DNA from 3 places in the Paenibacillus sp. LBL genome. Region 2 is predicted to be linked to each of the others. Evidence: riboswitches for the same ligand, from Rfam matches in the RefSeq annotation. Region 2 holds a riboswitch; each other region holds the start of a gene.
What was found. A riboswitch is a leader RNA that binds a small molecule or an ion and turns the genes downstream of it on or off. The one in region 2 is predicted to bind cyclic di-AMP.
Positions count from the first base shown of each region.

Region 1: linked by a shared signal. The riboswitch ahead of M2277_RS27910 (C40 family peptidase) and the one ahead of M2277_RS09930 (hypothetical protein) in region 2 are both predicted to bind cyclic di-AMP.
Region 3: linked by a shared signal. The riboswitch ahead of M2277_RS05885 (C40 family peptidase) and the one ahead of M2277_RS09930 (hypothetical protein) in region 2 are both predicted to bind cyclic di-AMP.

Region 1 covers NZ_JARXYU010000021.1:55,023-58,154, forward strand. Annotated here, with positions in the region: gene asnB (asparagine synthase (glutamine-hydrolyzing)) at 1-1,244, opposite strand, end outside; gene M2277_RS27910 (C40 family peptidase) at 1,521-2,000, opposite strand; cyclic di-AMP (ydaO/yuaA leader) riboswitch at 2,005-2,138, opposite strand; gene M2277_RS27915 (four-helix bundle copper-binding protein) at 2,499-2,828, opposite strand.
Region 2 covers NZ_JARXYU010000003.1:345,179-348,310, reverse strand. Annotated here, with positions in the region: gene kdpA (potassium-transporting ATPase subunit KdpA) at 1-740, opposite strand, end outside; gene M2277_RS31730 (potassium-transporting ATPase subunit F) at 771-848, opposite strand; gene M2277_RS09930 (hypothetical protein) at 998-1,408, opposite strand; cyclic di-AMP (ydaO/yuaA leader) riboswitch at 1,537-1,705, opposite strand; cyclic di-AMP (ydaO/yuaA leader) riboswitch at 2,257-2,428, shown strand; gene M2277_RS09925 (hypothetical protein) at 2,554-3,018, shown strand; gene M2277_RS09920 (proline dehydrogenase family protein) at 3,042-3,132, opposite strand, start outside.
Region 3 covers NZ_JARXYU010000002.1:139,323-142,454, reverse strand. Annotated here, with positions in the region: gene M2277_RS05890 (stalk domain-containing protein) at 1-1,094, shown strand, start outside; gene M2277_RS05885 (C40 family peptidase) at 1,201-1,677, opposite strand; cyclic di-AMP (ydaO/yuaA leader) riboswitch at 1,681-1,814, opposite strand; gene M2277_RS05880 (hypothetical protein) at 2,078-2,605, shown strand; gene M2277_RS05875 (ROK family protein) at 3,007-3,132, opposite strand, start outside.

The sequences.
Region 1 (3,132 bases), on a different contig from region 2:
GGAGTTAAGCCTCTTTTCAAATAGTTTTTGCCATAAAAATTGAACGGAATTTCGTCTATAAATTGCTTAATGTTCCGTTTTAGGTTCGTAGGAATCCACGATAATGGTTTAAGTGAGGAGGGCTCTCTATAAATACGATATCCTCCAAACAGCTCGTCTGCACCTTCACCTGATAATGCGACAGTAATATGCTCTCTTGCCACTTGGGAAAGTCGATAGATCGCAATTGCAGACGGATCTGCTATGGGCTCATCCATATGCCACACAGCCTTAATCGTATCCTCAAAAAAACGATCAACCGATATCACTTCATCAAAATGATCTATACCCAGTTCAGTTGCCGTCTTTTTAGCATATATATTTTCATTATGCTCGCCTTCAAATCCTACCGAGAAGGTTTTTACAGGCCCTCTCTTGCTAAGATAACTGGCAATCGATGTTGAGTCTATTCCCCCAGATAAAAAACTCCCAATCGGCACATCACTCTGGGTATGAAGATTCACAGATTCATTAAGTTTATACCGGATCTCTTCAATAAATGTTTCAATTGGCCGATGTTCCGGTTCGAACTTAGTTTCCCAATATGTTTGATTCTTTATATTTCCCCATTGATCGACAATCAAATAGTGACCCGGTTCAAGCTTTTTTATTCCAGCAAACATTGTATCTGGTTGGGGCACATATTGTAATGTTAGATAATGGAACAGACTTTTTGAGTTAACGGCGGGTTTCAGACCATCTAAAGAAAGGATACTTTTAATTTCGGAGCCAAAGGCAAATTGAGTGTTATCCGTATAGTAATAGAATGGTTTTATTCCGAAATGATCACGAGCAGCAAATAATTGTTTTTTCCTCCGATCCCATATTGCAAATCCAAACATTCCACGCAGTTTTTCTAAACAATGTTCCTGATACTCCTCATATAAATGTATGATGACTTCAGAATCTGTGTTCGTTTTAAACGTATGACCAAGGTCTTCAAGTTCTCTTTTTAATGATTGATAATTATAAATCTCACCGTTAAAAACTAGCCAAAGGCTCTGATCTTCGTTGGAAATAGGCTGGCTGCCGTGTTCCAAATCAAGGATCGACAAACGGGTAAATCCTAAAGCAATCCGATCTACCACCCTAATGCCCGTTTGATCGGGACCACGATGTTTGATTGCATCGGTCATTTTTCTAATTGCTACCGTCGTTGGCAGCGAATTGTTTTCAAACATCAAAAGCCCTGTAATCCCACACATAGAAAAAGTCTTCCCTTCCGGATTATTAACTACGCAGTGTAGTGTTTTTGATAAAAAAATTGATCCTTGTTTAAAAACATCAAGAAATCAATAATATATTATATACTACGAATTGTAGTTTATTTAATTTAACTAGTCAATTTTTCATTTTATGGTATTTCCATTGAAGATTAATGAATTATGTTAGATTAAATTCTTAACAAGATTTAATTCACCTGCGATACAAAAAAACAAACCCGTGGTTTTTACCAGGGCTTGTCTAATTACAAATAAGTACTAGTGCAATCCACTAACCATTTTTGTATAACTTTGTTTAGAGATTGTACGTCTTGCTGTAACGTATCGATCCTTATAGTATGATTCCGATAAATTACTAATCCTTACTCCTTTACTACTGGAAGAATGAGCAAATTGCCCATTACCGATATAAATCCCTGCATGAGATATACCAGCACCACTTGTATTAAAGAAGACCAAATCTCCAGGTTTGAGATTTTTCTTTGCAACTGGGGTACCTGTTTTTGCCTGAGCATTTGATGTCCGTGGCAGCTCCAAATTAAACTTATCAAAGATATACAAAATAAAACCAGAACAATCAAATCCACTCGATACAGAAGTTCCCCCCCACTTGTAAGGTGTACCAACAACTTGACTTACTTCTGTACGCAATTTGGATTGATCATCAGCAAACGCATTAGTCGCACCAGCTGACAAAATAACTGCAGACCCTATTAATGAAATCATGAATTTCTTCAAACACATGCTCTCCCTTCGGATGCCTACGGAGTTAGCTAAGGGTTCGGTAGAAGGCGCCCTTTATTCCTTTTCAATCAAGAATAATTCACCCGGAATGGTTCCCCCGTTTTCAAAAATGAAACTCGGCATTAAAAATTAATTTTTTGTAACCCTACATAATGTAGTACATTTTCGTGTATGTTGTCAATCCCATCCTCTAAATCCATCATTTTTTTTATTAAAAGTCGAGTTTCGTTCAAATTCACCCTATAAAGTACAAATATAAGGAGAAGTTCCGCTCTTATTGTATTATTCTTATATGAACACCGACTTCTTCTAAGTTAATTATTAAATACATTTTTGTAACCACTTCTTTTTCAGCATAAGCAGAAAAAACTGTTCCAGCAGACGTTGATCTGCTCTAACAGCTATCTCCAATTTATATATAATTTTAGTTATAACTTATAATCAATAAACCCTCCTTTCTCACAAGGAGGGTTATTGATTATTGAGTCTGTTCTACGCTGCCATTGCTCTACAAGCCTCTGCACATCTAAAACAAGCTTCTGCACATTCTTGACAGTGTTTTACATCATGCATTTTACATTCTGTGCCACATTCTTCACAAACGTCGGCACAGATACTACAGATCTCACGCGCATAAACACTGTTCGTTGACATTGCATGCGCAGCAAAAGCACAAATATCAGCACATTGTCGATCCAAACGAATACATTTTGTCATCATAGCTACATTCTCTTCATCAAGACAAGCGTTGTAACAATGATTACATACCATCATACAACGTATGCATTCCTCGATACACTTTTGGTATTGTTCATGTGACATAGTCAATATCTCCTTTCGAATTTACGATTCAAGAATTTAGGATGCACAACACTTTTTATTTGATTCAAAAAATCAAATAATGTAATCACCTCGCTTTACATACGATTTGTAACCTATTGTTAGGTTGACTATTATATAACCCGAAGTTATGTAGATTTTGTGAGGAAACTGGACAAATTTGAAAATGATGATTGTACATGAAGACTGAGCTTTGAATCCGTGATTACTTTACTCTTTTAGGTTTAAATTAGTATTAATGGGTAACAATACTACGTGATGTAGTCCTAACAATCTTTTCTTATTA
Region 2 (3,132 bases):
GGATTCTCAAACGGATGGGACGAATTGACCCCCATATATCCGCCGCCGTTGGTGCCCAGATGCTTGATCGATTCAAGAGCAGCCACCGGACCTACCGCAATTTGCTGCTCGCTTCCTTCCATCGTGGTCACGCTGAGCGCAGGCTTCAGGGTCTGAGGCACCTGCAGGGCGACCAGCACCATTGCAATGATGAAGGCCGCCGGAATGAATACCCGGATATGAGCCTTCACAAAGTCCTCGAAGAAGTTGCCGACGGTTGTCCCCTTACTGGTCACTGCCCGGATAAAAGCGATGGCCACGCACAGCCCGGTCGCCGCCGATGTAAACATCATCATCGTAATGACAGCCATCTGCGCAAAATAGGATAGCCCCGACTCTCCGCTGTAATGCTGCAGATTCGTATTGGTCATAAAGCTGATGATCGTATTGAATGACAAGGTTGATTCCATATTATCGATTCCGTTCGGGTTGAACGGCAGTACCTTTTGCAGCCGCAGAATCAGGTAGCCTGAAGCTACCAGTATGATATTCGTAATGACAAAGCTGAGAGCATACCCTTTCCAGGTCATCCCCTTGCGGTCTTTCAAGCCAATCAGTGCAAATATCGGCTTCTCTGCCCAGGAGAACCATTTATCGGTTCGGTTATCTTCATTGCGAAATACCTGATATAGATAGGTTCCGAGCGGCTTAACCAGCAGCACCAGAACCAGAATAACGATGGCAATTTGTATAATGCCCATGACGAGTGCCTTCCTCCTTCAGCGGTTCCCCTAGAATTTTTCAGGGTGAACCAGCGCATAAATCAAATACAGAAAAATAAAGAGCGTACATACCAATAATATGATCACGGCTGATCAGCCTCCGGTTCTGAAACCACGCGTCCACACCAGGACATAAACAGCATGAACAGTCCGTAGGTCCCTCCTAATATGAGCACCATATAAAAATCCTGCATAATCCAATCCTCCACGAACCGTATTTGGCATTAAATCTGCAACTAGCTGACAATGGACGAAATCAGGAAAGATACCTGATGATGGTTCGTATGAAGCACCACATCGGCGCCCAGTCCCTTATATATCAACCGCGGATTGTTGGAGTGGGTAATGACGTAAATCGACTTTGTTGTCCATGTCCGGCAAATCCGCAAATAGCGGCAGCACAGATTCAAGCTGCTTTCGAACAGAAACACCTTGCTGACGGGAAACTCGGGAATGATCCAGGTTGACTCGTCTCTGGTATCAATCAGAATAATGTCTTTGCAGCCCAGTTCCATCATCCTCTCCTGCTCGGCCCGATTGTTGGCTATAGCTGCAAACGAAATATGTTTGTACATCAGCTGGCGGATAAATTCCTCCCCGGCCTTATTCGGGGCGGATACCAAGATGAAATCCTGCGGTTTCTCCATGTGTTTCTCCTCCTAAGTTTCAGAAAGAGAAGGCAACAAAAAGAAGCCTGCGGGAGGAGAAGAACTCTTCCCGCAGGCTTCTTATTCATCCACGGTGAAATACACCGTGGCTAAAGTCCACGACAATCGTTGCCTCTCTCGATACGCTTACGAGGTTAGCTGACGGATTCGGGCGTGAGAGTCGCCCTACCCATAGACCGTTATCTTGTCTATGGGATTCACCCCTGAGAGATCAAGTTCATCTCCCGACTGGTTCCCCCGTTCCTTTTCCATTCAAGGACTCAGCGAAAATTGAAAACGAGTAGCATGTTATTCAATTAGCTATTGACTTATATTCCAAGCCTGGCAGAACTGTACAGCCGTCAGAGTCAAGCCGTGAGAGTCGCTTGACCCTGAGCCTCTGGAAGACCCATGGTGCCTTCGCCGAGGTTCTCATTCATAAAGGAGCACCGCAGCTCTCACACTGCCTTGTATCCTTATGAATCTTATCGACCGGCTGCCGCTGTGCCCTGCTCTTGGAATCATCCGTCAATTCATAGTTCGTATCATACGTCCGGCCGTGCGGGATGTAAATGAGCTCAGAAACACGTGTGGCTGAATGTGGAACAAGATCTAACCAGTATGTCTTCATTATCTCTCGAATACTGCTTTATACTATGTATTTCTCTTGTTTTCTCGAATTTATCGCAATCCATCGAGATACTGAGATTTTGCCATGATAATAGATGACAATACCAAATGTACACGTTTTCTTTTACGGATTTCATCGATTTTCGGAATGTATGCGTCAAATACGGTCATTTACTTTTGGCTGCCTCCGGCGTATGATTCATCCATCTATTCGAAACACACGTTATACGCTGAGCTCCCGACAGATCGGGAGACGGGGGAACCAATATCACCGATAGGACTTCTGTTGGTGAATGGGGTGAATCCGCGATGCCTGACCAGGCATTGTGGTAGGGCGCTCTCAAGCCCGAATCCGACAGCTAACCTCGTAGGCGTATTGAGAGAGAACACGATCCAGCCAAGCTAAAGCGGCCGCTTCATCGGCTGCTAACCGGAAAAAGGCCTGGAGAGCGGGGTTTCTCTGCTCACCAGGCCTTTTTGTCTTGCATATAACATCTTATAAGGGAGCGTAGATCATGACGAAACTCATCGAATTCGAAGCACAGGCAACAGCCATCCAAACAGCGCCAACAATATGTGAAGAGCCCATCCGCTATATGGAGATGTTCCGTTTCGACTGGGGCTCGGCTGAACGCTTTATCCCCTGGAGTGATCGAAGCTGGAACTGCGGCTTGTTCAAAATCAGCTGCGGAGAAGCAGCCGGTTATGCGGAATATGCCCTGCCGAGCACGAGAGAATTCGCAGATCTGGTCCGCTGGGCATCTGTATTTGCAAGGCTGCGGGGCATGCCCGTGACTGAGGCCATACGCTATGCTCAGCAGCAGCAGCAATGGGGATCCACTCGGATGCTGCTCGCCGTATCGGCGTTAGCCGATCTGGAGAAGAACCTGCACCAGCATGTAACTCGCGAACGCCTAGGCAGCCTCCCGCTGGAGCGGTCCTTCCTGATGGATTGCTCGCAAGCTTATTATTTCTTTTAAGGTAAGGGCGGTGTTCACACCCCTCACTTGAACATATTTTTCAGCACCATCATGAGGTTAGCCGGCTTCTCCGCCAGCCGCCGGGTGAAGTACGGGTACCACATCGTCCCGTAG
Region 3 (3,132 bases), on a different contig from region 2:
TCCGGACCGTTGGCGAAGCGCTCGGAATTGAGATCACCTGGAACAGCAAGACGCAAACGGTGAAAGCGATCGGCAGCCTGAAGGGGCAAGCAACGGAGGTATTGCTGCAGGTGGGCAGTAAAACTGCAACCGTGAACGGGAAAAAAGTTACGCTCGCGGCACCACCAGTACAGCGGGAAGGGCGCGTGCTGATTCCGCTCAGCTCGTTCAGCAGCCAATTCGGTGTCGACGTGGGCTGGAACCAGGCTACGCGTACGGTTTCCCTGACATCTCCGCAGCGGGAGATGCATTTGAGAGCCTTCTATGCTCTAGAATCCTATCAGGAACGCGATATAATACCTTCCATGAACTCAGTCGCTTTCGGGTGGAGCCGCATCGACCGCGAAGGTCAATTTACGCTTGAGGGTAAAGAGTACCGCTTGCCTGCATCTGCCGGTGATGTAACGCCACAATCCATTGTGGCGGATGCAGCGGATCAGAACATTAAACCGCATCTTATGGTTTATGCTTTGGATGGTAATGGTGAACTGACCAAGGTTCTGAGTGACAGCACCCTTCGGCAGAAATCGATTGAGGGCATAACGACAGCCGTTACGGACAACGGCTTCGGCGGAGTTGTTCTCGATTTTGAAGGGCTCGGCTTTAAATTGGATGCAGGGCAGCAGCAGAAGCTGCTTAACGATTATGTCAAACAGCTGAAGGCTTCTTTACCGAAGGACATCTCCCTGTCATTGGCCGTGCCGCCATTGAACAGTGCCTATAAAGGCTATGATTACAAGACTCTTGCCTCCATAGCAGATGATCTCATCATTATGGCTTATCAGTATAACCCGGTCGGCACCAAATCGCAGGTACCCGAGCCTAACAGTCTTGTAGATCAGGCGATTCAGCTTGCACTCCAAGCGGGTGTTCCTAAACAAAAGCTCCTGCTCGGCATCAGCTTAAGCAGTGAAACTCCGTCTTCCGTAGATGATAAGCTGGGTCTCGCCAAGCGCTATGATCTAAAGGGAGCCGCCTTCTGGCGTCTGGGACTATTCCGGACTTATAATAATCAGATGGAAGGCGCTGTGAATGCTTCTGTTGTAAAGGAATAAAGTGATCAGGTCTAGCATCCCTCAATAAAAGAAAGCCTGACAAAGATGGATCTTTGTCAGGCTTTCTTAATATGTATTATACTTCCCGAAAAACTGCGTTTCTCAATTAGCTTGGACTGCCTACCAGTTTCGCATAGTTTTCTTGACTCAGTACACGACGCGCCGTTACATAACGCGGCTCATAATAAGAATCGCTAAGCTTGCTGATTCTTACACCCTTGCTGCTGGAAGCATGCGCAAATTGACCTTCGCCAATGTAAACTCCTGCATGCGAAATTCCGCTGCCGCTTGTATTGAAGAACACCAGATCTCCAACCCGCAGGTCTTCGCGATCCACATAAACCCCGGCTTTAGCCTGGCTTTGGGATGTGCGTGGAAGATCTATATCAAAATTTCTAAACATGTACAGTATAAATCCGGAGCAATCAAATCCACTGGTGGTCGTTCCGCCCCATTTATATGGAGTTCCTACCAATTGTTTCACTTGATGCTGAAAGTTCGGTTGTTGATCAGCAAATGCTGTTACGGCACCTGAAGAAAAAATAATTGCAGACCCAAGCAATGTGATGACAAATTTCTTCAAAATATGTTCTCTCCTTCGATGCCTACGGAGTTAGCTAAGGGTTCGGTTGAAGGTTCCCTATACTCTCTTTAGTACAAGAATAATTCACCCAAGACGGTTCCCCCGTTTTCACAAACGAAATTCGGCAAAAATTCATTAACATTTTGTAACTTCTCTTAATATAGTATACAAGCAAGGATGCTGTCAATAATATCCTAAGAATCTATCGTTTTATGTTACCCGCTGTCGGAATAATCGAATTTCGCAGCCTGATTTCTGTTAACAATCTCACATAGTCATGACAATTATGTAACTCTAGCGTATTCCTCTTACTCCATTTTCTTAAAACGTTTAGCAACTTTTTACAGGATCCTGCGTTTAACTATATCAGAAAAGAAATCATAGAGGTGATCCATTACGAATGAGTCAAATCACAATGGCTGAAGCTTTAGCCGTACGGGCAGCAATTCATCGTCTTATGAGCCAGCTGGCGTCGGAGCGTCTGAATAACAGCAGTACGATCATTGAAAAAGGAGAAACGGCTGAGTATCCCGCGCGGAGTGTAGATGTCATTACGGAAGAGATTGAATCGGCGGCGGCGGATTTCAGAAAACTGGATTTGCTGATGGCCCTCTCCAACACAACGCAGACGATCTCCTGGAATGGTTCCGACATAACGATCATGGAAGCAATCGAGCTGGCGAAACACATTCGCGGTGATATCGGACAGCTTGCACACCTCGGCTCTCGCAAGAAGCTTGAGCGTCAAAGCAGCCGGGGAAGCGGAGACAACGCCACGACGCTGTTCAACGTCGCTCTGTATGATCCTGAAGCTTATCAGGCGGCAGCGCGCAAGAAGGAACGCGAGGTAACCAAACTCTCGTCACTGATAGAACATGCCAATCATAACGCAATAATATCGTTTGACGCATCGAAGTATATGGGGTAACGGCAGCCGCCGGCTCCAAGCCTACAGGTATTCCTCACGTGCGGGTTTGGAGCCGGCGGTTACCGCCGGCGGGCGGGAAAGTGCGGGCAACCGCTTGTTTGTCGGATACAAACAAACCATAAGAAAACCAAAAAGTCGAATCCTATGCACAAACGGATGACGGTTTACGGTTCACACTTATCACTCATTACATGTGACGGACTCCCCAATAGCAAAAAAATGATCGCCCCGTTTCCCGCTTCCCTGATACATAATGAAAGCCGCCCTTCTATGGGCGGCTTTTTTATAACTACTGGCTATAAGACCCGTCTAATTCCAATTCTATTTCCCTGCCAAATGATCTCTATCTAAGCTTTATTCCATCCACTGCTCTATCCACTACCCAAGCATTAAATTTGTCATCACCGGAACAAGGCTGCGGCACCAACCAGACCCACATCATCCCGCAGACCGGCCGGAACGATCTCGTACGTGCCTAAATAGGACGGCATGACCAGTTTATCTGTCATTTCCCGCAGCTGCGGGAA